DNA from 2 places in the Neptunomonas sp. CHC150 genome. Region 2 is predicted to be linked to the other one. Evidence: predicted binding sites of a transcription regulator. Region 2 holds the regulator's gene; the other holds the start of a gene.
What was found. The regulator FliA, encoded in region 2, starts transcription of late flagellar genes. The targets are predictions, from matches to a motif close to CTAAAGTTNNNNNNNNNNCNGCCGATA.

Region 1 (10,571 bases), on a different contig from region 2:
TGAAGGACTATATGGTAGGCGGGTTAGAAATGATGATCCCGACTATCGCTAAATTCCCCGCACCTTATAACTGGGCGATGGAAAATAAAGTCGTTAAACGAGTTCTGCGCCAAACAGTGGGTATGGTTGATAGCCCAAGTATTAGTGCACGTTCTTTGGTTAAAGGGCTACAAGAGAGGGCGGTGGAATTAGCAACACCACAGGTGATCGCTACCTTATCTCCTGCTCAGCGAGATAAAGCTGTGATCATCGTTCAAGATGCATTTACGAGTTATTTCGAAGCATCATTGGTGCTTGATATAGTCGATTTGTTGCGTGAATTAGGCTTTTTTGTACTGGTCGCCCCTTTCATGCCAAATGGGAAGCCATTACATGTGCATGGTTTTATGAAAGCTTTTGAAAAGGCGGCTATAAAAAATGCAGACATGCTTAAAGCGCTAGAATCGCATGGCATCCCATTAGTGGGAGTGGATCCTTCTATGACATTAACTTACCGTCAAGAGTATGTTCAAGTCGTTGAGGTGACCCCGCAAGTTAATCTCATTCAAGAGTGGTTAGCCACTCAGTCTGAACGCATTAAAGAGCGTGCTGTGAATGTACGAAGCGGTGAATATAAACTGTTATCCCACTGCACAGAAAAGACATCGGCAGCACCGTCTTTACGTCAATGGCAATCAATTTTCACCGACTTAGGCCAAACATTGTCTGTGCAGCCTGTAGGGTGTTGCGGTATGTCCGGTACTTATGGTCATGAAGCCGATAACTTAGCGACCTCTCAGACTATCTATAACTTAAGTTGGAGTGATGTGGTTAACGACCCGGACAATAAAGGGAAGTTAGTGGCTACTGGTTACTCTTGCCGAAGCCAGGTTAAGCGGATGGATAAGCAGGTAATACCGCATCCTGCACAAGTATTGTTAGATTTGCTAAGGGCTGCCAGATAGAAGACTAATCACTTTTATAGGCATTAAAAAGGGGCCCATAGGGCCCCGAAAGGTTTAGGAGTATGCTACTCCTGATTGTGTACAAACGACGGTTGCATTCGGTTAGTCAGTTCAGCTATGGCATCTAGCTGGCTGTTATAACGGTTTTGCTGTTCACTATCGGCCTCTCGATATCTTGCATCCTGCGTTACCAGTGACTCTAATAGTGTTTGGCTAAATTCGCGGATCTCCTTCACAAAGTCTAGCGTTGGGGCTGCGCTGGCATTTTCAAAGCTTTGTGCGTAGTTACCTAAGCGCTTAGCGGCATCTTGTGTCACCGCGTTTTGGTTTTCTACTTGGCTATATTTAGCCACAGAGCTGTATTGCTCAGTTTGTGTGAGCTGTAAGTTCATAGAGGATAATTCGGATTTATCCATCTGGTACTCACTCGCAATATCAAAGGCTTTTTGGGTATCACCATCGAAAAATTCGCCAGCGATTTCATTCACGTCTTTAATTAGATTTTGAAGTGCGTCAATCTCATCATTATCTAAGTCGCCATTGACCGAAAATTGGTAGTTGCTTGCTTCGCTTCGGCTTATGTTGAATAGGGCAGATGTGTTTGAACCATCAGACTCAACGCCAAACGACTGCTCATAGCGGCTTTGATTGGAAAAGTTGATCGTTACTTCGTCGCCATCTTGGGTTGTTACTTTTAAAGATAGCGATTCTGACTGCTCATAGCGTTCGGCGGCTGTTAGTCGGCTGATAGTAGCGCTATTGGCCGCATCTTGAGCTGATGGGTTGATAGCATCCAAAGCAGCAAACGTTTGCTTTTCTGTTTCATCAATATTTTCTGCTATGGAGCCCTTAAGAGCACCTAAGTTGTCGAGAATGTCTCTTGCTTCAGCAAAGCCTTTTTCTACGCCAGATACGGCAGCGTTATACATATTCTGGATGTCTTCTTCTGAACGCCCACTACGACGAGCGGCTTCTAGCCCTTGAGCAACAAAATCTCCGATCCGGTTAGCTACCTTCTCAGGCGAGAAATCATCACTGTCCAATGATTTAAGATCCCCAGCACTCATACCTGGAATATTTTCGGCTAATCGGTTGAGTACCGTATCTTCAGAAGCGGCTTGTGGCGTCCGGGCATTTAAAGAATCTTGGTAACTAACCATAGAGTTCTGAAAACCGGATGTGAACTGTGAATACAATGTAATGGACATGCTCCCGCCCCAAACTTGATTTACTTATCGTATATATCGACTAAGCCTAGACTATCTAAAGTGAATCAAACGCCTGATTGAAAAACTTTCATCTTCATACGTGCCTCACAAGGGTAAGGCTCAGTAATCAGCTAATATCGAACTCTTAATGTCCCGGTGAGTAGGTCAATGGTTGTAGTGCATTTTGCAGGTGCGAAATTTACAATAGTAATGTCATGTCTTTTATTGCCTTAAGGAGAAACCCATGGAAGATTTATTGCCGGAACTATGTGATCAGTTTCCTGATTTAGTACAAGTTGTTGAGCCAATGTTTGGTAATTTTGGTGGGCGAGAAACCTTTGGGGGGCAGATTGTGACCATCAAAGCTTTCGAAGATAACTCTCTAGTGCGTGAACAAGTGGCTTTGCCTGGCAAAGGCAAAGTTTTAGTTATTGATGGCGGGGCTTCTATGCGGCGTGCCATGTTAGGGGATATGTTAGCTGAAAAAGCTGAAAAAAATGAATGGGAAGGCATCATCATTAATGGCTGTTTGCGTGATGTGAATGCCATAGGGCAGCTCGATGTGGGTGTCCAAGCGTTAGGTACACACCCAATGAAAACGGATAAGCGTGGTTTAGGAGATTTGAATGTCCCTGTCACGTTTGGTGGGGTAACTTTTGTGCCAGGACAATATGTGTATGCTGATAATAACGGTGTGCTGGTGTCTGCAGAGCCACTCACTTTATCAGCTGAGAGCTAAGCAAGGCTGCCTATATGAGAGTTAAGCCATAGATAATAATTGTTTATCTATGGTTTATAAATCAGTTGGTTACGTTTCTTTTCTATAGTGGTTTCACGAATCGTTTTCAGCGTCTGATGCAAAGTGTGGCCACTTCCTTTTTACAACTGGGCCGCTTCGGCTCCACGAGTGGCAGGTATCCATAATTTTGGGTACAGGACCTGTCTCTGTCCAATCTTGCGTTTGGCGACGTATTTGATGGGTTGTTTGGAATGCGGTTGTTGCCATCGGGCCAAGCAATTCGATTAAATGGGTGCAGCCATTAATGCCCCCAAGCAAGGCTTTAACTTGTTTTGTAAAACCCCCTTTGATTTGTAATCCAATCAACTGTTTGTAAGCTGGGGTTATTTGGGGGCAATACTCAAACGGCGTACTATCCATTGCCGCTTCGGCATCATGTATTACCAAGTCCATATCTACGGTAATACGTAACCACATATCGTGGAGTGCCTGATTAGCTTTAAGCGTTTTATCTGAGGTATCAGGGTGTGGCATATCATAGGCTTTTACATCAGTCATATGGCCTTCAATGTCCCATAACCCGTCTTCACGTTTATACCCTTGGCATTTGACGGAGCGGGTATGAAATAATGATCGATTTGAAGGTGTCGATAAAGGCATAGTTAAAAGCTTCTGTTAAGTTGTATCAAGGTCGGCAAAGCTAGTTATTTGCCTGCATTAATGAGTGCTGTCAGCGTTGCATAGTCAGTTAGTTTTTTACGTGGTCTATCTTCTGTTGTTGCATTTCGTTCATGTTCATCGATACGTTTCCAGTCACTAAAAGACGTAATGAGCGCAGGTTGAGTATCTAATATTGCTTTTATACCACGATAACCAATCTTGTCGCAGGGAACGCTTTGTTGCACTGCATTAATAATGTCTCTTGCTGTATTTACCGCATCAACCCGATTGCTTTGAATGACACCCTTTGCCCCATTTTTACACCAGCCTACCGAATAAGTGGGTTCGGTGAAATTAAGCGAAGTCGGCGATTGCTCAAAGCCAATCGCAGTTATTAACGTATCGATCGGTAGTCGGGTCTTGGTCTCATCAGAGGTACGTAAGTCGATAGCTTCTACTCGTTCTTCCCCATTTAATTTGACTGGTGTAGTGTCAAATATAAAGGTTAATCGTGGCGAGTGAGCTGGCCTTATCTTTACAAGGTCACCGTTGAGAACAGGTATTTTCCTGAATAACGCTAGGTTTTTTAGTCGATCTCTGTGGTGCTCTTTAGGTATCAGCTTGAGAACATCGGGTGGCAATTCCTCGGTTATGTTTGTGTCAGTGCGATAGCAGGCGACATTGGGAAGTTCTAAAATTTCGGCGATCATTCCTGAGGAAAAGTGAGCGTTCGCAGCGCTGCCTCGGCCAATTAAATAAATATCGCGGTTAGGTTGGGATTCGGTTAGGGCATTGATTACATGATCGGGCATGTCACTCTTTAAGAGTTGTTCGCGAGTTTTGAGTAATAGCCGAGCGGCATCTAAAGCAACGTTTCCATGTCCAATAATGCCAATTTTTGTACCAATATAGGGATGCTGGTTCTGAGTTAGATCCCCGTTATACCATGCTGCCAATGCCCCGGAAGGGTAGACCCCATTTATGTCTTGGTTTGGTAAATCTAGCTGCCTATCGTGTGTGGCTCCTGTTGCCAATACGATAATGTTGTAGTGCTTTTCAAGCTCTAAAGGCGTTAATGATGCGCAGTAAGAGTGAGCTTGAGGGGTAGATTCTATACGCACACCTCCAATAAAACGCACATTGGGTCGAGCAAATGCTTTTTCTAATTGACGAGTAATGTTTTTGGTAATGAGATGGTCGGGAGCAACCCCATTTCTAACCAAGCCAAATGGCGTTGGTTGCTGATCAAATACGTCAATTTGGGCGTTATCGAGCTTTTTAGCTAAGTAATCAGCGATGTAGCAACCACTGGGGCCGCTACCTATGATGGCAATGTGTATCATGTTCTACCTTGGCGCTACTTGAATACATTAAACAATAGGTAGAGTGTAGCGTAGCCTGTAACGTGAGTAGAGAGGCCAGCAGCAATAAGCTTGAACTGGCCTTGGTCAGAATGAAGTGGAGGTGGGCGTTAGTCTGTTTCGGCCATCGCTTGCATGGCTTCACGTGTCCAGTCCAGTGATTCTCGGTAGGCTTGATCGTATAAGTCGGCATCAAAGTCTATTGGTAGGGTATCCCAGTTCCCCGCAATAAAATCAATAACGCCGGTCAGTACTTGACCTATTTGCCCTTCGCCTGTGGTAATGGCCTTCTTAATCTCATCCCCAAGAGGCACTTGTTCCAACAGTTGATCCTGTTGTAGGTCGAGCAAGGCATCGAGTCCAGACATCATGCCAGCCATAAAGTAACTGGATGCATGATTGCTTTTTTGCGCTTCAGCAATCAGTTCAGCCATTCGACCGCGGATTAATAATGCTCTGGATAGCTCTTCGGGTTTGTCTGGGTTGGCTGTCATTGCGATGAGCGTCGCCCATTTTTTAACTTGTGGTATTCCCAACAAAACGATGGCATCACTAATCGATTCTACATTACGTACTAATGAATTAGCCGCCGAATTGACAATCCGGAGTAGTTTATAAGTCAATACCGGGTCTTTGATAATTAGAGCTTGGAGTGCTTCAGGTTTAGCGTCGGGCTTTTGCAGCTCTTGAATTAGCTGCAGAAGTGCGACTTGACCGGTGTTAATTTTACGCCCAGTAATTAACTTGGGCTTACTCAAAAAGTGCCCTTGGAATAACTTAAATCCCAGAGAAATACACTCTTCTAGTTTCTCGTGTGTTTCTATTTTTTCGGCCAGCAACGTGACTTTAAAAGGCTTAATTTGTTTTAGTAAGACCACAACTTCATCGTAGTTATGATGCATAACATCAACTTTAACTATGTGAGCTAGTTTCAAAAGGGGGTCGTATTTAGGGCTATAAATAAAATCGTCCAGTGCGATACGGTACCCGTCATCTACCAGGGCTTTGACGCCAGCAATAAATGCCTCATCAACTTCGGCGTCTTCAAGTAATTCGAGTACAACTTGTTTACGAGGAAGATCCGGTATTTTTCCTTCTACAACAATATCATAAGTAAGGTTGATGAAAGCGGGAACACGCTTTAACGAACCGGCATCCGAAATTGAGGTATATGCATTAAGTAGCACTTCAGTAGTAGCCGCGCTTCCACCTAAAAAAGTTGCTTGCTCAGAATCTGCCTCACTGCGGTATAAAAGCTCATAAGCAACAACACGTTGCTTTACATCAAATATGGGTTGTCTAGCCATGAGAATTTGCGGTTGCAAATTAGCGTCGGACATTTGGCAGGTTCCTGTTCGTGTTTCTTAGAATATCAATATAGAAGCTAACGGCTGTTAATGCGAAAAATTGAGTGTAAATCAGCGTCTTCCTTTAGAGACTGGTATAATGTGCGCATCTACAGCAGGAGAATACGATGGCGATTAACTGGTTTCCCGGACACATGCACAAGGCGCGCAAAGAAATCGCTCAAGTGATCGATGAAATTGATGCCGTAATAGAAGTGCTTGATGCCCGCTTACCTAAGTCGAGTGAGAACCCGTTAGTTGAAAGTCTACGCAAAGGTAAACCTGTGCTTAAGATTTTAAACAAGGCTGATTTAGCCGATCCGGTTAAAACACAAGCTTGGTTAGACTTTTATAATGCACAAGAGGGCATTAAGGCGATCGCGCTTAGCCAAGATCAAAAAAAGCTGGTTCAAAAGATCCCAGATATGTGCAAATTAATGGTGCCTACTCGTGCTAACCATGATCGTCCCGTTAGGGCGATGATCATGGGGATTCCTAACGTAGGGAAGTCTACGTTAATCAATGCGTTGTTAGGACGTCGTATCGCTAAAGTAGGTAATGAGCCGGCTGTCACAAAAAATCAAAAACGGTATACCCTAAAAAACGGTATGGCGCTGTCAGATACGCCAGGTTTTTTATGGCCCAAAATTGAAGATGTCGATTCTGGATACCGTTTAGCGGCCAGTGGTGCAATTAGAGACACCGCCATTGAGTATGAATTAGTAGCCCTGTATGCCGCTAAGTTTATGCTAGATACATACCCTCAGTATTTGGAAACACGTTATAAGTTAAAAAGTATTCCCGTTGGAAGTGATGAGTTGCTCGATGAAATAGGTCGTAAGCGCGGAGGCCTACGCCCCGGCGGTGTTATCGATCGCCACAAAGCGTCAGAAGTGCTACTGCATGATATGCGTTCGGGTAAAATGGGTGCTATCAGTTTTGAAACAGTAGCAGAGTGGGAAATTAAGTGGGCAGAGCAGGAGCGTTTACGTTTAGAGGCGCAGGCGTTGGCCGAGGCGGAAGCAGAAGTAGAAGCAAACAAAAATGAGCGTACGGGTAATAAACCCTACTAATAGATTTAAGAGCTAAAGATTATGAGCCGAACAAAGAAAAAGCGCCCAACTGTAGGGCATTTAGACATCCGTATATCACCTGATAAGCGCGATAAATTAACCGAAGAAGACAGCTACGAGACGCGTCGTAAACGCGGACTTGAGAAAAAGAAAAAACATAAATCCGTGTATCAAAAAGTAAAAGAAGCGGAAGAGGCTAAAGCAGATAGTAACGAACAAAAGCAGCCTAAAGGCGGACGTTTAGCCGAGAAAATCAAAAAAATGGCGCAGCAGCAACAAGCCGAACACAACAGCGATAGCGAAAAAGGTTAACTCATAGCGTGAAAACAGATGTGGTTGTTATCGGTGCTGGCGCGTCGGGGCTAATGTGTGCAGCGACGGCGGGTTACCGCGGCCGCTCGGTGCTTGTGTTAGAACACACTAAAAAAATAGGCCGTAAGATTTTAATGTCGGGTGGTGGGCGATGCAATTTTACTAATCTGCACAACACGAATGCTAACTTTGTGTCCGACAACCCCCACTTTTGTAAATCTGCTTTAAGCCGTTATCGAGTCTCGGATTTTATTGAGTTAGTTGAGCGCCATGGCGTGGAATACCACGAAAAAACGCTAGGCCAATTATTTTGTAATGACAGCAGTAAAGAGATCCTGCAAGTTTTATTGACCGAATGCGACTGGGCTGGTGTAGACATCAAAACAGAAGCGCAGGTTGCCACTATTGAAAAAAAAGGTGATCGTTTTCTCATAACGAGCTCTATCGGCAAAATAGAGGCTGAATCTGTGGTAATTGCAACGGGTGGTTTATCTATCCCCAACGGTGGAGCGACCAGTTTTGCTTATGATATAGCTAAGCAATATGGCCTGACTGTACTGCCAACCACCGCTGCGTTAGTGCCTGTGACTCTGCAGAAGGAACTGTTGGAGGTACTTAAACCTCTGGCTGGTGTGTCACACCCTGTTGAAGTGTCGGTAGGTGAAACAACGTTCCGTGAAAGTATGTTGTTTACGCATCGCGGTTTAAGCGGTCCCGCAATTTTGCAAATTTCATCTTACTGGACCCCAAACGCCTATCTGGAGATCAATTTTTTTCCTGATGAGGATCTATACGCTTGGCTAAAAGCTCAACGTGAGGAGCGGCCTAAGTCAGATATCAGTACTGTTTTTGCACAACGCATGAGCCGCCGTATGGCGCAAATACTCTGTGAGCTTTTTGACTTTTCAGGCCCGCTAGCCGAGCAAAGTAATGAACAACTAGCGACCATCGCTAATGCGTTTACCTGCTGGCAAGTAAAACCATCAGGCACCGAAGGCTATCGAACCGCAGAGGTCACGCTAGGCGGCATCTCAACGGATGAAATCTCCCAAAAAACCATGGAAGCGAAAGCAGTCGAAGGCTTGTACTTTATTGGTGAGTGTTTAGATGTCACAGGGCATTTAGGCGGCCATAATTTCCAATGGGCATGGGCCTCAGGGTTTGTGGCAGGGCAGGCGGTTTAGTGTGTTTATGGAATACAATGGACTGCTCAATCCAATAGGAAAAGTTTTTTCACAACGTAAACGCTCACCACACACGCGCATGGACTGGCGAATAGTGTTAAGAAAAGGGCTTGTTTTCATTCGGCTCTTCTTGTGGATAAAAAATTAATAAAGCTATTTATTTCATACAGTATATTTTGGATAAGTTCAAAATATGGCACGGTTTGTAAAACGAGCATGCTCGTTTTTATACTGGACAACTTTTAGAAAGTCTATAAAATCAATGAGATATGAAAATGCTAAGGGAAAATGGCGAGCAACACAGGGAATGTTAACGCGCATGCGCGTCTTTGTTCTACCCCAATTCTTCTGCTTCTCTGAAATTAGCTAAATTTCAATGGGTTATGCGTATTTCTGACCAAACGATCAGGAATATTAACGCGCATGCTCATGAATAAAACTGTTAAGAGGCTCCCGGAATTATGAGTAAATTTAAACATCACAGTAATTTTCCCAAGGAAAAAGATGTTCAAAACTACCTGTTTCCGAATTTATGCTTTGAATGCAGAAAAAGTTTCAAGAAGCCACAATCGAATAAATCTCGTATCTGTCCCGAGTGCGGTGGCTCATTGGTAGAGGTCAGTAGAAAATTCTCAGCGCCAAAAAGTACAGATAATCCACAATGGGAAAAGGTGCGTTTTCTCGTTCAGTATGGGTTTATATTTCAGTCGGTGTATGAGCAGAGAGATGATTTGGGGTATTACAAAGTGAATTACCCGAAGACTCTAAAAGAGGCACAAGAATTTGTTGTTAAGTATAAAGAGCAAGCAATTTCAAAATCCTCTTAACAAGTTGCTGCAAACGGACACATACTGCTACGTTCATTTTGTGTCTGTCGCTGCGCTCCATTTTTACAAAAAATGCTCTCCGCAGTATGTGCCGGTGAGCAAGGCGTTATATGTCAGTGTGACGATGGATATAGTTACTAAATCAACTCGCAAGCATTTTGCCGTCGCTTCATGTATATCGTGTGTCGTCGCGCTAGCGTCATATGAATGGCTTGTTGTATTAGTCGCCCTATGGGGAGTTCTGGCAATGGGGGGCATAGGTCTTTTTGGTTTGAAAAGGCAAGTGTTGGTTTCAATTCAGTGGGGAAGCTTCTTCGGCCTTACCGCTGCTCTTGCATTTCTAATCTGGGGGGCCTTTAGGGCTTTATGGTTAATGCCATATAACAAATCAATCAACTTCGCGGCTACGGCGCCGGACAGTTAAAACTTCGCTTCGCTCCATTTTGGCTGCCGGTTATTGAGGCGTTATGTTCTAGGAGAGCCATGAAGTACGTTGTATTTATCCTGGTTTTTATAGGAAGCATTTTTGCAACCTACAAAATTACATTTTCAATGACACAAGAGATCATGGGTGCTCTCAATATCCGCACTCACATTGCTAATCATAAAGTGATGCTGAAGTTATCCGAAGTAACGAAGGAAGGAGATATTGAGAAAATTGAAGAGTTCGTGGAAAATCTAGAGCAATTTGAAATTGGTACTATTGAACAGTTAACTGAGCTTCTGGAATCAGGAAGCTATACGTTTGCCACCCAAGACGAAATAAACGTTGGTAAAGAATATCTTGAGCAACTGGAAAAATAAACATAACAAGGCTGTCAACCATCGCCCACTGCGTGGGCTGGACCTCCAAACCGCTGCGCGGTTTTCCGGCCGGTTACAGCGGCGTTAGGTATACGGAGCATGCATGGACGATT
Region 2 (10,571 bases):
GAGAGTGCGCAGCAAGCGCGCATACGCCAGTACACCACGGCTACTAGAATCTAGTTGCGATGGTACAACACCTTTCATACTGGCATTACGAAATTTTGTATCAATAGGAACGACTGCACTGGCCAGCTCATCTGGATAGCGCTTATGTAGCTCACGTAAACAGCCTACCGATGCCTGTGTACGGCGATCATAAAAAGTTGGAATGATCGTGTAAGCTAACTTTTTCTTACGCGCGCGATTAATCATACTAATGGTTCTGATCATACGCTCCAGACCTTTTAAGGCCAGAAATTCTGTTTGTGCCGGAATTATAAGGTGATTACACGCCGCCAGTGCATTCACCATCAATACACCCAAAACGGGTGGGCTATCAATCAAAACATAGTCATAAACGGTTTTTTGGTGGCGCAAAGCACGCGCAACTTGCAGCCCCATGCCTTCGTGTTCTACCGCACGACGCTCTAAAGTCGCTAACGCCGTAGAAGCCGGTAAGATTTGGATTTTATCCACATTGGTGTCGCGGATTAATGAAGCCACTTGTTTTTCGGTAACTTCGCCACTGTGCGCAAATAAATCATAAACACTGTGCTCTAAGTCATCAGGCTCGTATCCGAAATAACTGGTTAGTGATCCATGCGGGTCTAGATCGACCAATAAAACGCGATATCCAACCTCGGCCAACAATCCTGCTAAGGAAACGACCGTGGTCGTTTTACCGACACCACCTTTCTGGTTTGCAATTGCCCATACTTGCATACGGTTATCCCAAAAAAAACGATAGACTTTTTTATTAACTCACTGATTTATATCAGCAGTATAGATGAATAGTATCGGCCGCGATGTCTTTTTTATGATGATCTATTCTTAAAAAGTAGCTAACAGTCAATAAGTTCGTTAGAAAGCTGCTTATCGTCGACCTGCGCGGCTCAACAATCCACCAATTGCATTTAGATCTAACACTTCATCAGCCAAACCGGATTTGACAATGGCTTGGGGCATACCATAGATGGTGCAGCTTTCTTTATTTTGCGCCCAAATAGTCGCCCCCGCCTTTTTAAGCAGGCGAGCGCCATCAGCCCCGTCGGCTCCCATACCCGTTAGAATAATAGCATGCACTCGATTACCCAGCGCTTTAGCTGCTGACGCATAGGTTATGTCAACACTAGGGCGATACGTCACTCGCTCATCACTCTCTAATACACGTACTCGATCTGGACGACGTGGATCAACCACTAACTGATGGCCACCCGGTGCAAGATAAGCGGTACCTGGCCGCAAATTATCGCCGTCTTCCGCTTCTTTCACCGTAATTGAACACTGCTGGTTAAGACGAGCGGCAAAAACATTAGTAAATGCTTTAGGCATGTGCTGAACGAGAATGATTGGGTAGGGAAATTGAGCCGGTAATTCGCTTAGTATCTTTTGCAATGCCGCTGGGCCGCCAGTTGAGGCTCCAATGACGACCAACCGACATTGGCTAGGGAATGCGGCTGTATTTCCTGCGGCCTGACGAACCGCCAGTGCTGCACGCGTCTGCTGACCAGAACCTGCGGCTCCACTGTGGTTTGCGCTCTGTAATACACTACGATCGTCTTTGCGATTATCCGCATTCATCATTGCACCTTTGGCAGTGATCGCTCGCTGAGCAGATATACCGTCATTAACAGAAGGGCCACCTATCCGCCCATGCGTAGGTGAAGATGTAGGTGTAGGCCTACGCGACAGGGAAAGTCGCGACATAGATTGATCCGAACTGGTTTGCTCAAATCGCCGACGGCGACCTAACTTAACCAACCGCTCAGTAAACTCATTGTGAACTAAGTTAGAAGTGGAGGTCCAGTTACGGATATCCTTTGTTAAAAAATCAGAGGCACCTGCCTCTAGTGCCTTCAGTGTAATGTTAGCACCCTGACGAGTAAGAGAAGACAACATCAAGATAGATGTGGGACTATCGCGCATTATAATCTGGACGGCATCAATACCATTCATGTCTGGCATTTCAACATCCATTGTCACCACATCAGGCTTAAGCTGCTTGCACTTAGCAACGGCTTCTCGACCGTTTGAAGCAGATCCCACCACAATCAAACGATCGTCCTTAGCGACTAGGTCATGAATCCGCTTTCGAAAGAAGCCTGAATCATCAACAATTAAAACCCTGATTGGCTGCATTTAGATTCCCGCCAATACTGAGTTAGGTAGACGCGTAATTTTTAAGCAGATTAGGTATATCAATAATTAATGCGATACGCCCATCGCCCGTTATAGTCGCACCAGACAATCCAGGGGTACCATGCAGTATCGAACCTAGTGGCTTGATTACCACTTCTTCCTGCCCTACTAACTGGTCAACTACAAACCCAACACGCATTGTACCTACCGTTACGATAACCACATGGCCTTGCTCAGGCAGATCAGTAGACTCTTGCCCCTCAACTAGCCAACGCTTCATATGGAATAGCGGTAATGCTTGGTCGCGCACGATAATAACTTGCTGCCCATCAACAACGTTTGTTTTACGCAAATCAAGATTGAAGATTTCATTCACATTGACCAACGGCAAAGCGAATGCTTGATCTTCCAAAATAACCATTAGGGTCGGCATAATCGCCAAGGTCAATGGCACTTGAATAGCTATGCGTGTCCCTTGGTTAATGACAGAGTCTATATTTAACGTGCCGTTAAGCTGGGTAATTTTGGTTTTCACCACGTCCATACCCACGCCTCGGCCTGACACATCAGAGACTTCTGTTTTGGTTGAAAACCCTGCTTGGAAAATCAAGTTGAAACATTCTTGATCAGACAGTCTGTTAGCGGCTTCTTGATCCAGCACACCACGACTAACAGCAATTTTACGCAGTTTTTCGGGGTCCATGCCGGCACCATCATCTTGAATAACTAACAAGATGTGATCGCCTTCCTGCTCCGCTGAGAGCAATACGTGACCTTCACGCGGTTTCCCTACACCTTCACGCACTTCTGGCGCTTCTATACCGTGATCGACGGAGTTACGCACTAAGTGAATCAGCGGATCAGCTAACGCTTCCACCAAGTTTTTATCTAAATCGGTTTCTTCACCTCGCAGCTCAAGACGAATTTCCTTCTTCAAACTACGGGATAGGTCTCGAATCAAGCGCGGGAAGCGGCCAAAGACCTTTTTCACCGGCTGCATACGTGTTTTCATCACTGACATTTGTAAGTCAGCTGTAACCATATCCAGTGTGCCTAAGGCTTTTGCCATTTCTTCATCTTCGCGTGATGCGCCTAAACGCACCAAACGGTTACGCACTAATACCAGCTCACCGACCATGTTCATAATTTTATCAAGTAAGCGCGTATCGACTCGCACATTACTCTCGGGAGGGGGAGCTTTTTGATTGTTTTTCTGCGCTGCAGGAGCCGAAGCCGTACTCACCGGCAAACTTGGTTCGCTTGATTCTGCAGGTTGAGCTGGCGCTTCCTCACTAGGCGCATCACTTTGAGCAAAAGCGCCTTGTCCTTGAGCTTGGAGATCATCCAACAAGCTTTCGAATTCATCATCGGTAATTAAATCAGAACTGGCCGATTCGCTAACTTGAGGGGCGGATGTATCGTTTTCCATACCGGGAGCTCCGTTTTCGCCATGCAGCTCGTTCAACAGAGACTCGAACTCATCTTCAGTAATCAAATCATCACTAACAGGCTGCTCTTGTAGGGGTGCTACATCATTGAGCAGCATATCGAATTCATCATCAGCCGAGCCGGCAGCGGGTTTCGCTACAGGTGCTGGCGTAGCTTTCGGTGCAGCAACCGGAGCGGGTTCAGGTGCAGATTCTATAGGCTGGGAAGGCGCCGCTGGGGCCGCTTTACCGGCCGCATCAGGTACACGCCCCTCACAGTACGCTTGCAAAGCACTCAATAGCGAGGGGGCCGCTGGCGATGGGGACTGGCCAGACCGGACATCATCAAACATGCTGTTGAGCGTATCCAATGACTGCAAAACGACATCCATTAAATCAGATGTGATTTTTACTTCACCATTGCGCAGCAAATCAAACAGGTTTTCTGCTTTGTGGCAACACTCAACCATGGCCTCTAACTGCAAGAAGCCTGCGCCGCCTTTTACGGTATGAAATCCTCGAAATATCGCATTTAGTAAATCTTTGTCGTCCGGGCTTTTCTCAAGATCTACTAATTGCTCTGATAGCAACTCGAGAATTTCTCCCGCCTCAACAAGAAAGTCTTCAAGAATTTCGTTATCTACATCCAAACCCATAGGAAGCTCCTAATCAAAAACCTAAGCTCGATAGCAGATCGTCAACATCGTCTTGACAGGTAGCAACGTCAGGATTTCTTCCTGCTAGTTGTGGACCTTCTGCTGCAATCGGGTCTTTTTTATTGTGAACTTGCTCTTTAGCTAAGGATTCAACACCGCTAATGCTTTCGACTTTAGAGGCCATCTCTACTAAATGAACAAGGCTGGCTTCCAATTGGGTTACCAGCGTTATTACTTTTCTGATCAACTGCCCAGATAGATCCTGCGAGCTCTGGGCAACCAGTATTTCGGTTAATTGTTCTCGCATCTCTGAAACAGTATCGGCTGATTCTTGCTCTAACTGACAGGTTCTATCGTAAACACCCCTTAGGCCTTCGTACTCACCTTCCAGCTGACCTACGAGAGACAAAAGGTTTTTAAATCTGTCAGTTTGATCATCCATCCTAGAAACCAACAATAGAGACTTATCGACTCTATCCATGGTTTCATGAGCCGTTTTTTCTGTTAGTTCAATGACATAATTAAGGCGCTCTGTCGCATCTTCCATGATGGGAATAGAACCACCAGGATCAATGTTACTGAATTGCTCGACATCCACTGAGGCAGAAAAAGACTTGATCGCCTCATGCAAACCTCGCGTTAGGTGGCCTACTTCATTGTAGAAGGCATGATGGCGGAACTCTTGAAGCTCTTGGATAATGTTCATAGCCGAGCTTAAGTCACCCTGCTGAGTGGCCAGCATAAGCTCCTCAGCCTTGGCGCGAAGCCCATCTTCAAAGTTACCCAGACCTATTGAAATATCTGATTCGGACATAGTGCTAACTACCTTTGGTCTGCTTAACCATCAATACGCTGGAAGATTTTTTCGAGTTTTTCTTTCAGCACAGCGGCCGTAAATGGTTTAACAACATAACCATTTACGCCAGCCTGAGCAGCTGCAATTATTTGCTCGCGCTTGGCTTCCGCAGTTACCATCAAGATGGGTATTGATTTTAGGTTAGGATCAGCACGGACTACTTTAACGAGATCGATTCCCGTCATGCCTGGCATGTTCCAATCGGTCACTAGAAATTGAATGCCGCCTTGCTGAAGAATAGGCAGGGCCGTTTTACCGTCGTCTGCTTCAACAACATTGTTGAAACCAAGATCGCGCAGTAAGTTTTTAATAATACGTCTCATTGTAGAGAAATCATCTACTACAAGAATCTTAATGTCTTTTTTCAAGACAACATCCCCCAAATTCAGAAATACACACTAGCAAAAACTAAATGTGACATTAGCCTGACTAAAATCTAGACCAGTTTTCTGGAAAATGGCTACTCAGAGATAAGATTTATTGCCAATCTCTGAGTCGACCACGTAATCGGTGGGCTGCTTGACTGTGAATTTGACTCACGCGGGACTCGCTTACGCCTAAAACTTCACCTATTTCTTTTAAGTTAAGTTCTTCGTCGTAATAGAGCGCTAAGACCAGTTTTTCTCGCTCCGGCAATGTCGTGATCGCATTAGCCAGGGCGCTTTTGAAAGCATTTTTCTCACCATGGATGCTAGGCCCAAGGTCATCCCCTGTTACTTGCTGTCCTGGTGTATCTTCACCGTCTGAACTAGTGAGCTCTTCAAAACTGAATAACCGGCTTTCCACAGAGTCTTTCAACAGATCATGATACTCAGCCACACTAATATCCATTTCGGCCGCTATTTCAGAATCTGAAGCATCTCTTCCGGTTTCTCCTTCAATTTTTTTGATAGCTTCGTTTATTCGGCGACCATTACGGTGAACAGAACGAGGAGTCCAGTCGCCACGACGTACCTCATCGATAATAGAACCACGTATGCGGATACCCGCATAGGTCTCAAAACTTGCACCCTTGGTGGCATCGTATTTTTTGGCTGCCTCCAGCAAACCAATCATACCTGCCTGTATTAGGTCATCTAACAGTACGCTCGCAGGCATACGCCCCATTAAATGGTGAGCAATACGCTTAACTAACGGCGCATACTGTTGAATTAAATCATTGCTAGAAGCTGTATCTTGCGGGTTGTACATGGAGCCCCTTCCAGACCCGAAAATTAAACACCCTGAACCAATTGTTCAACAAAGAATTCCAAATGGCCTCTCGGCATGCTTTGCACTGGCCAACTGTCAACTCGGGTAGCTAACTGTTTATAGGCCAATGCGGCTTTACTCTTTGGAAACGCTTTAAGTACAGGTACTTGTCGCTGTACTGATTTGCGAACGCTCTCATCATAAGGTATTGAGCCGACGTATTGAAGTGTTACATCAAGGAACCGGTCAGTTACTGTAAGTAACTTGTTAAACATGCTCCTACCTTCGGTATCGGTATATACCATGTTCGCTAAAACTCTAAAGCGCGTCATACGATAATCGCGATTGAGTAGTTTAATCAAGGCATATGCATCAGTAATTGACGTTGGTTCATCGCAAACAACAACAAGCACCTCTTGTGCTGCCCTAACAAAGCTTACCACTGAATCAGATATACCGGCCGCTGTATCAATGATCAACACATCCATTTCATCGGCAACGTCATTAAATGCATAGATCAATTCAGCATGCTCGTGAGCACTTAATGAGGTCATGGCTTGTGTACCAGAACTGGCCGGCACGATCCGAACATTGTCGTTTACGTCTAACATAACATCCGTCAAACGGCACTCACCTGCCAATACATCACTAATGTTACGCTTAGGCCTTAGCCCTAACATGATATCGACATTGGCTAGACCTAAATCAGCATCCATCAGCACAGCTTTACGACCCATCTCGCCCAAGGCTAATGACAAGTTCACTGATACGTTGGTTTTACCAACGCCGCCTTTACCGCCAGTGACGGCGATGACTTTTACAGGGTGGTGACTATTCATGTGCACATCTACTTCAACTTGCGGAAGGAAGGGCGGAACTGCCCGGCGCACTGCGCTGGCGTTCTCGTTCCAGCGCTTTTTGAGCGGTAACAACAGCACGACTAACGAGATCATTGCGCTGTGCAACTTCTATGTCATCGGGTACTTTTTGTCCATCGGTCACATAGGCTATGGGAAGGTTGCGCTCAACAGCCAATGTCAGCGCCTCTCCTAGGCTGCCTGATTCATCCAGCTTACTTAACACGCACCCATTTAAACCAATGCTATGATAGTTATCGTACGCATCGTCTAAAACTTGACGCTGACTTGAGCATGACAAGACCAACAACTTTTTCATCCGTACCGACACGCCCTCAAGCATCGCTTTTTGCGCCAAGCTAGGGCCTTCATGCTGACTCATCCCTGCGGTATCGATTAGCACTAAACGCTTCCCGCGCAACGAAGCGAGTACATCCTCTAGCGTATTCTGTTCATCAACTACCCGCACTGGCACATCCAAAATACGACCAAAGGTCTTTAATTGCTCATGTGCGGCGATACGGTAGCTATCTGTCGTGACCATCGCCAAACCTGAACTACCATGCTGCAATACGTAACGTGCCGCCAGCTTGCCAATAGTGGTTGTTTTGCCCACGCCTGTCGGCCCAACAAAAGCAATCATCCCACCACGTGATATATAGTCTTCACTCATAACAGGCACAGACTCTGTCAGCCGAGACAATGCTGAGCGCCATGCTTTTGATAACTCAAGATTAGGGTCTACTGAGTGGATTAAATGCTCGGTTAATTTTGCACCTAACCCGACACGTTCAAATCGCTTGGCTAGCTTCCCTTCAATGCTATTAGGATTGGAATGATTCGCCACATCACTGCGGCTCTTACGCTCTTCAACCCATACTTTACGGGAAGAAATTTGCATTTGCTGCTCTAAAAGGGCTTTAAGTTGTTTGATCTCATCTTGCATGGACTCAATAGCAACATGATCTCGGGTAGCTGATAAAGCATCAGGCTTAGTCGTTTCTAAACGCTCATCAGCTAGATCGTCATCTGCCATCCAGTCCAGCGTATCGTTAGGTACCCGCCTATTTATTGCCGGCGTTGCATCTGTGCCTTGCTTAGGTTTTAGCGACTCTAGGATCATTTTGAGATCCTCTTCGTCGTCTGGGTCGATCTGACGGTTACGGCTACCATGATCGGCCAACGGCTTAGAACCACCAGCACCTTCCTGGGCTTCAGCAATACGCATACGTGCTCGGCGCAGCTCTTCATCTAGATCAGCGCGAGTTTTAACCGCTTGAACCGCGGCCTGCTCTTCCCGTTCTTTTTTATGGGCTTGCTCACGAGCAAACTCAGCTTGAGCTGCTTCAAACTCATGTTCATGAGCGGCAACTACTTCAACACCACCCGCAACACGGTGATTGGAAACAATGACAGCATCAGGACCGATCTCTTCCCGGGCCCGGCGCATCGCTTGTCTCATATCAGGTGCAAATATTCGTTTAACCTTCATCTCAGTCATCCGTGCTCAGGGTGTCTAATATCATGCTATCGCGCCTGCCCACCAACGGTGGACACAATGGTAATCTTTTTATTCTCTGGTATTTCTTGATAAGAAAGCACATGTATTGTCTGTTCACTATACCTGACAAATTTAGCCATGAGCGGTCTCACCGGTGCAGCAACTAATAAAATCGAAGGCTGTCCCATCATTTCTTGTTTTTGTGCGGCTTCAACCAAAGAGTTTTGTAAACGTTCGGCCATACCCGGCTCCAACGCTAGCCCTTGGTCACTGCCTTGGCTTTGCTGTACCGACCCTAATAACAGCTGCTCTAATTTAGGATCTAACGTTACAACAGGTATTTCTGGTTCTGGACCGTTAATCGTTTGAATGATCAAGCGCGAGACAGCCACACGAACTGATGCCGTCAACGCAACGGGGTCTTGGGTGCGAGTGGCCGCATCAGATAAGGCCTCCGCCACACTGCGGAAATCTTTCAACGGTACATGCTCCATGAGCAAGTTTTGCAACACTTTTAACAACACACTTATAGATAGCTTGGTAGGCACAAGGTCTTCAACCAACTTGGGAGACGTTTTTGCCAGCATATCCAACAATTGCTGTACTTCTTCATGCCCTAGCAGCTCATGAGCGTGATTCTGTAAAATTTGGTTTAAGTGTGTTGCTACCACCGTACTAGCATCTACAACGGTATAACCTAATGTTTGAGCATGCTCCCGCTGCCCTGGCTCAATCCACGTTGCTGCTAAACCAAATGCGGGATCTTTTACTTCAACACCTTTCAACGAACCAAACACTTGTCCCGGATTAATCGCTAAATCACGGTCTGGAAAAATATCAGCTTCGCCTGCCACAACGCCCATCAAAGTGATGCGATAAGCTCCCGGCATCAGATCCAAGTTATCGCGAATGTGAACAGAAGGCACTAAAAAACCTAAATCTTGCGACAGCTTTTTGCGCACGCCTTTTATGCGATTAAGTAGTTGTCCACCCTGTAGCTTATCCACCATTGGGATCAAGCGATAACCTACTTCAAGCCCCACCATATCCACGGGCATGACATCTGACCAGTCCAGATCCTTGGCATCATCAGGCGATTCGGAGGCTTTCGGTTCTGATTTCATCTGCTGTTCGACTTCGGCTTTTACGCGCGCCCGCTCTTTTTGGCGAATCAGGAACCAAGCAGCTCCGCCACAAGCCGCCGCTAATGATAGAAAAGCGACATGCGGCATACCCGGAACCAACCCCATAATCATCATAATAGCGGCCGTTACTATCAAAGCACGAGGCGAACCAAACATCTGGCTAATGATTTGCGTACCCATATCATTAGACGAGTTTTGACGCGTCACCATGATGGCGGCAGCCGTGGAGAGTAAAAGCGAAGGGATTTGAGCGACCAAGCCATCACCAATCGTCAACAGCGAGTAATATTCAACAGCGACATCAAAACTTAAGTCATGCTGGATTAAGCCTATGAGCAAGCCGCCTAAAATATTAATAACCAGAATTAAAATACCTGCGACAGCATCGCCCCGCACAAACTTAGAAGCACCATCCATAGCCCCATAAAAGTCGGCTTCTTGCGTTACGTCCTGACGCCGCTGCTTGGCATCTTCTTGATTAATGAGCCCAGCATTCAAATCAGCATCAATCGCCATCTGCTTACCCGGCATAGCATCCAACGTAAAACGCGCACTCACCTCTGAGATACGCCCTGCACCTTTGGTAACAACGACAAAGTTAATAATGACCAGGATAAGAAAGACAACAATACCTACGACATAGTTACCACCGATAACCACGGAGCCAAAGGCTTCGATTACTTTACCGGCAGCGTCGCCTCCTTCATGGCCATACATGAGTACTACACGTGTCGATGCCACGTTCAGGGCTAGTCGCATTAAAGTA

Region 1: OW491_RS08120 (DUF5610 domain-containing protein) is a predicted target of FliA. The motif match lies at 2,187-2,213, and genes of this name have one in related genera.

What each region holds. Positions count from the first base shown of each region.
Region 1 is NZ_JAPNXU010000006.1:440,367-450,937, forward strand. Features, by position in the region: gene OW491_RS08115 (FAD-binding and (Fe-S)-binding domain-containing protein) at 1-944, shown strand, start outside; gene OW491_RS08120 (DUF5610 domain-containing protein) at 1,010-2,152, opposite strand; gene rraA (ribonuclease E activity regulator RraA) at 2,397-2,891, shown strand; gene OW491_RS08130 (DUF2889 domain-containing protein) at 2,985-3,551, opposite strand; gene OW491_RS08135 (FAD-dependent oxidoreductase) at 3,596-4,894, opposite strand; gene OW491_RS08140 (HDOD domain-containing protein) at 5,023-6,252, opposite strand; gene ylqF (ribosome biogenesis GTPase YlqF) at 6,387-7,331, shown strand; gene OW491_RS08150 (hypothetical protein) at 7,353-7,643, shown strand; gene OW491_RS08155 (NAD(P)/FAD-dependent oxidoreductase) at 7,652-8,827, shown strand; gene OW491_RS08160 (hypothetical protein) at 9,289-9,654, shown strand; gene OW491_RS08165 (hypothetical protein) at 9,779-10,078, shown strand; gene OW491_RS08170 (hypothetical protein) at 10,138-10,458, shown strand; gene OW491_RS18250 (zinc ribbon domain-containing protein) at 10,562-10,571, shown strand, end outside.
Region 2 is NZ_JAPNXU010000010.1:225-10,795, forward strand. Features, by position in the region: gene OW491_RS11780 (ParA family protein) at 1-756, opposite strand, end outside; gene OW491_RS11785 (chemotaxis response regulator protein-glutamate methylesterase) at 907-2,172, opposite strand; gene OW491_RS11790 (chemotaxis protein CheA) at 2,195-4,255, opposite strand; gene OW491_RS11795 (protein phosphatase CheZ) at 4,269-5,069, opposite strand; gene cheY (chemotaxis response regulator CheY) at 5,093-5,479, opposite strand; gene OW491_RS11805 (RNA polymerase sigma factor FliA) at 5,589-6,302, opposite strand; gene OW491_RS11810 (MinD/ParA family protein) at 6,326-7,141, opposite strand; gene flhF (flagellar biosynthesis protein FlhF) at 7,155-8,651, opposite strand; gene flhA (flagellar biosynthesis protein FlhA) at 8,687-10,571, opposite strand, start outside.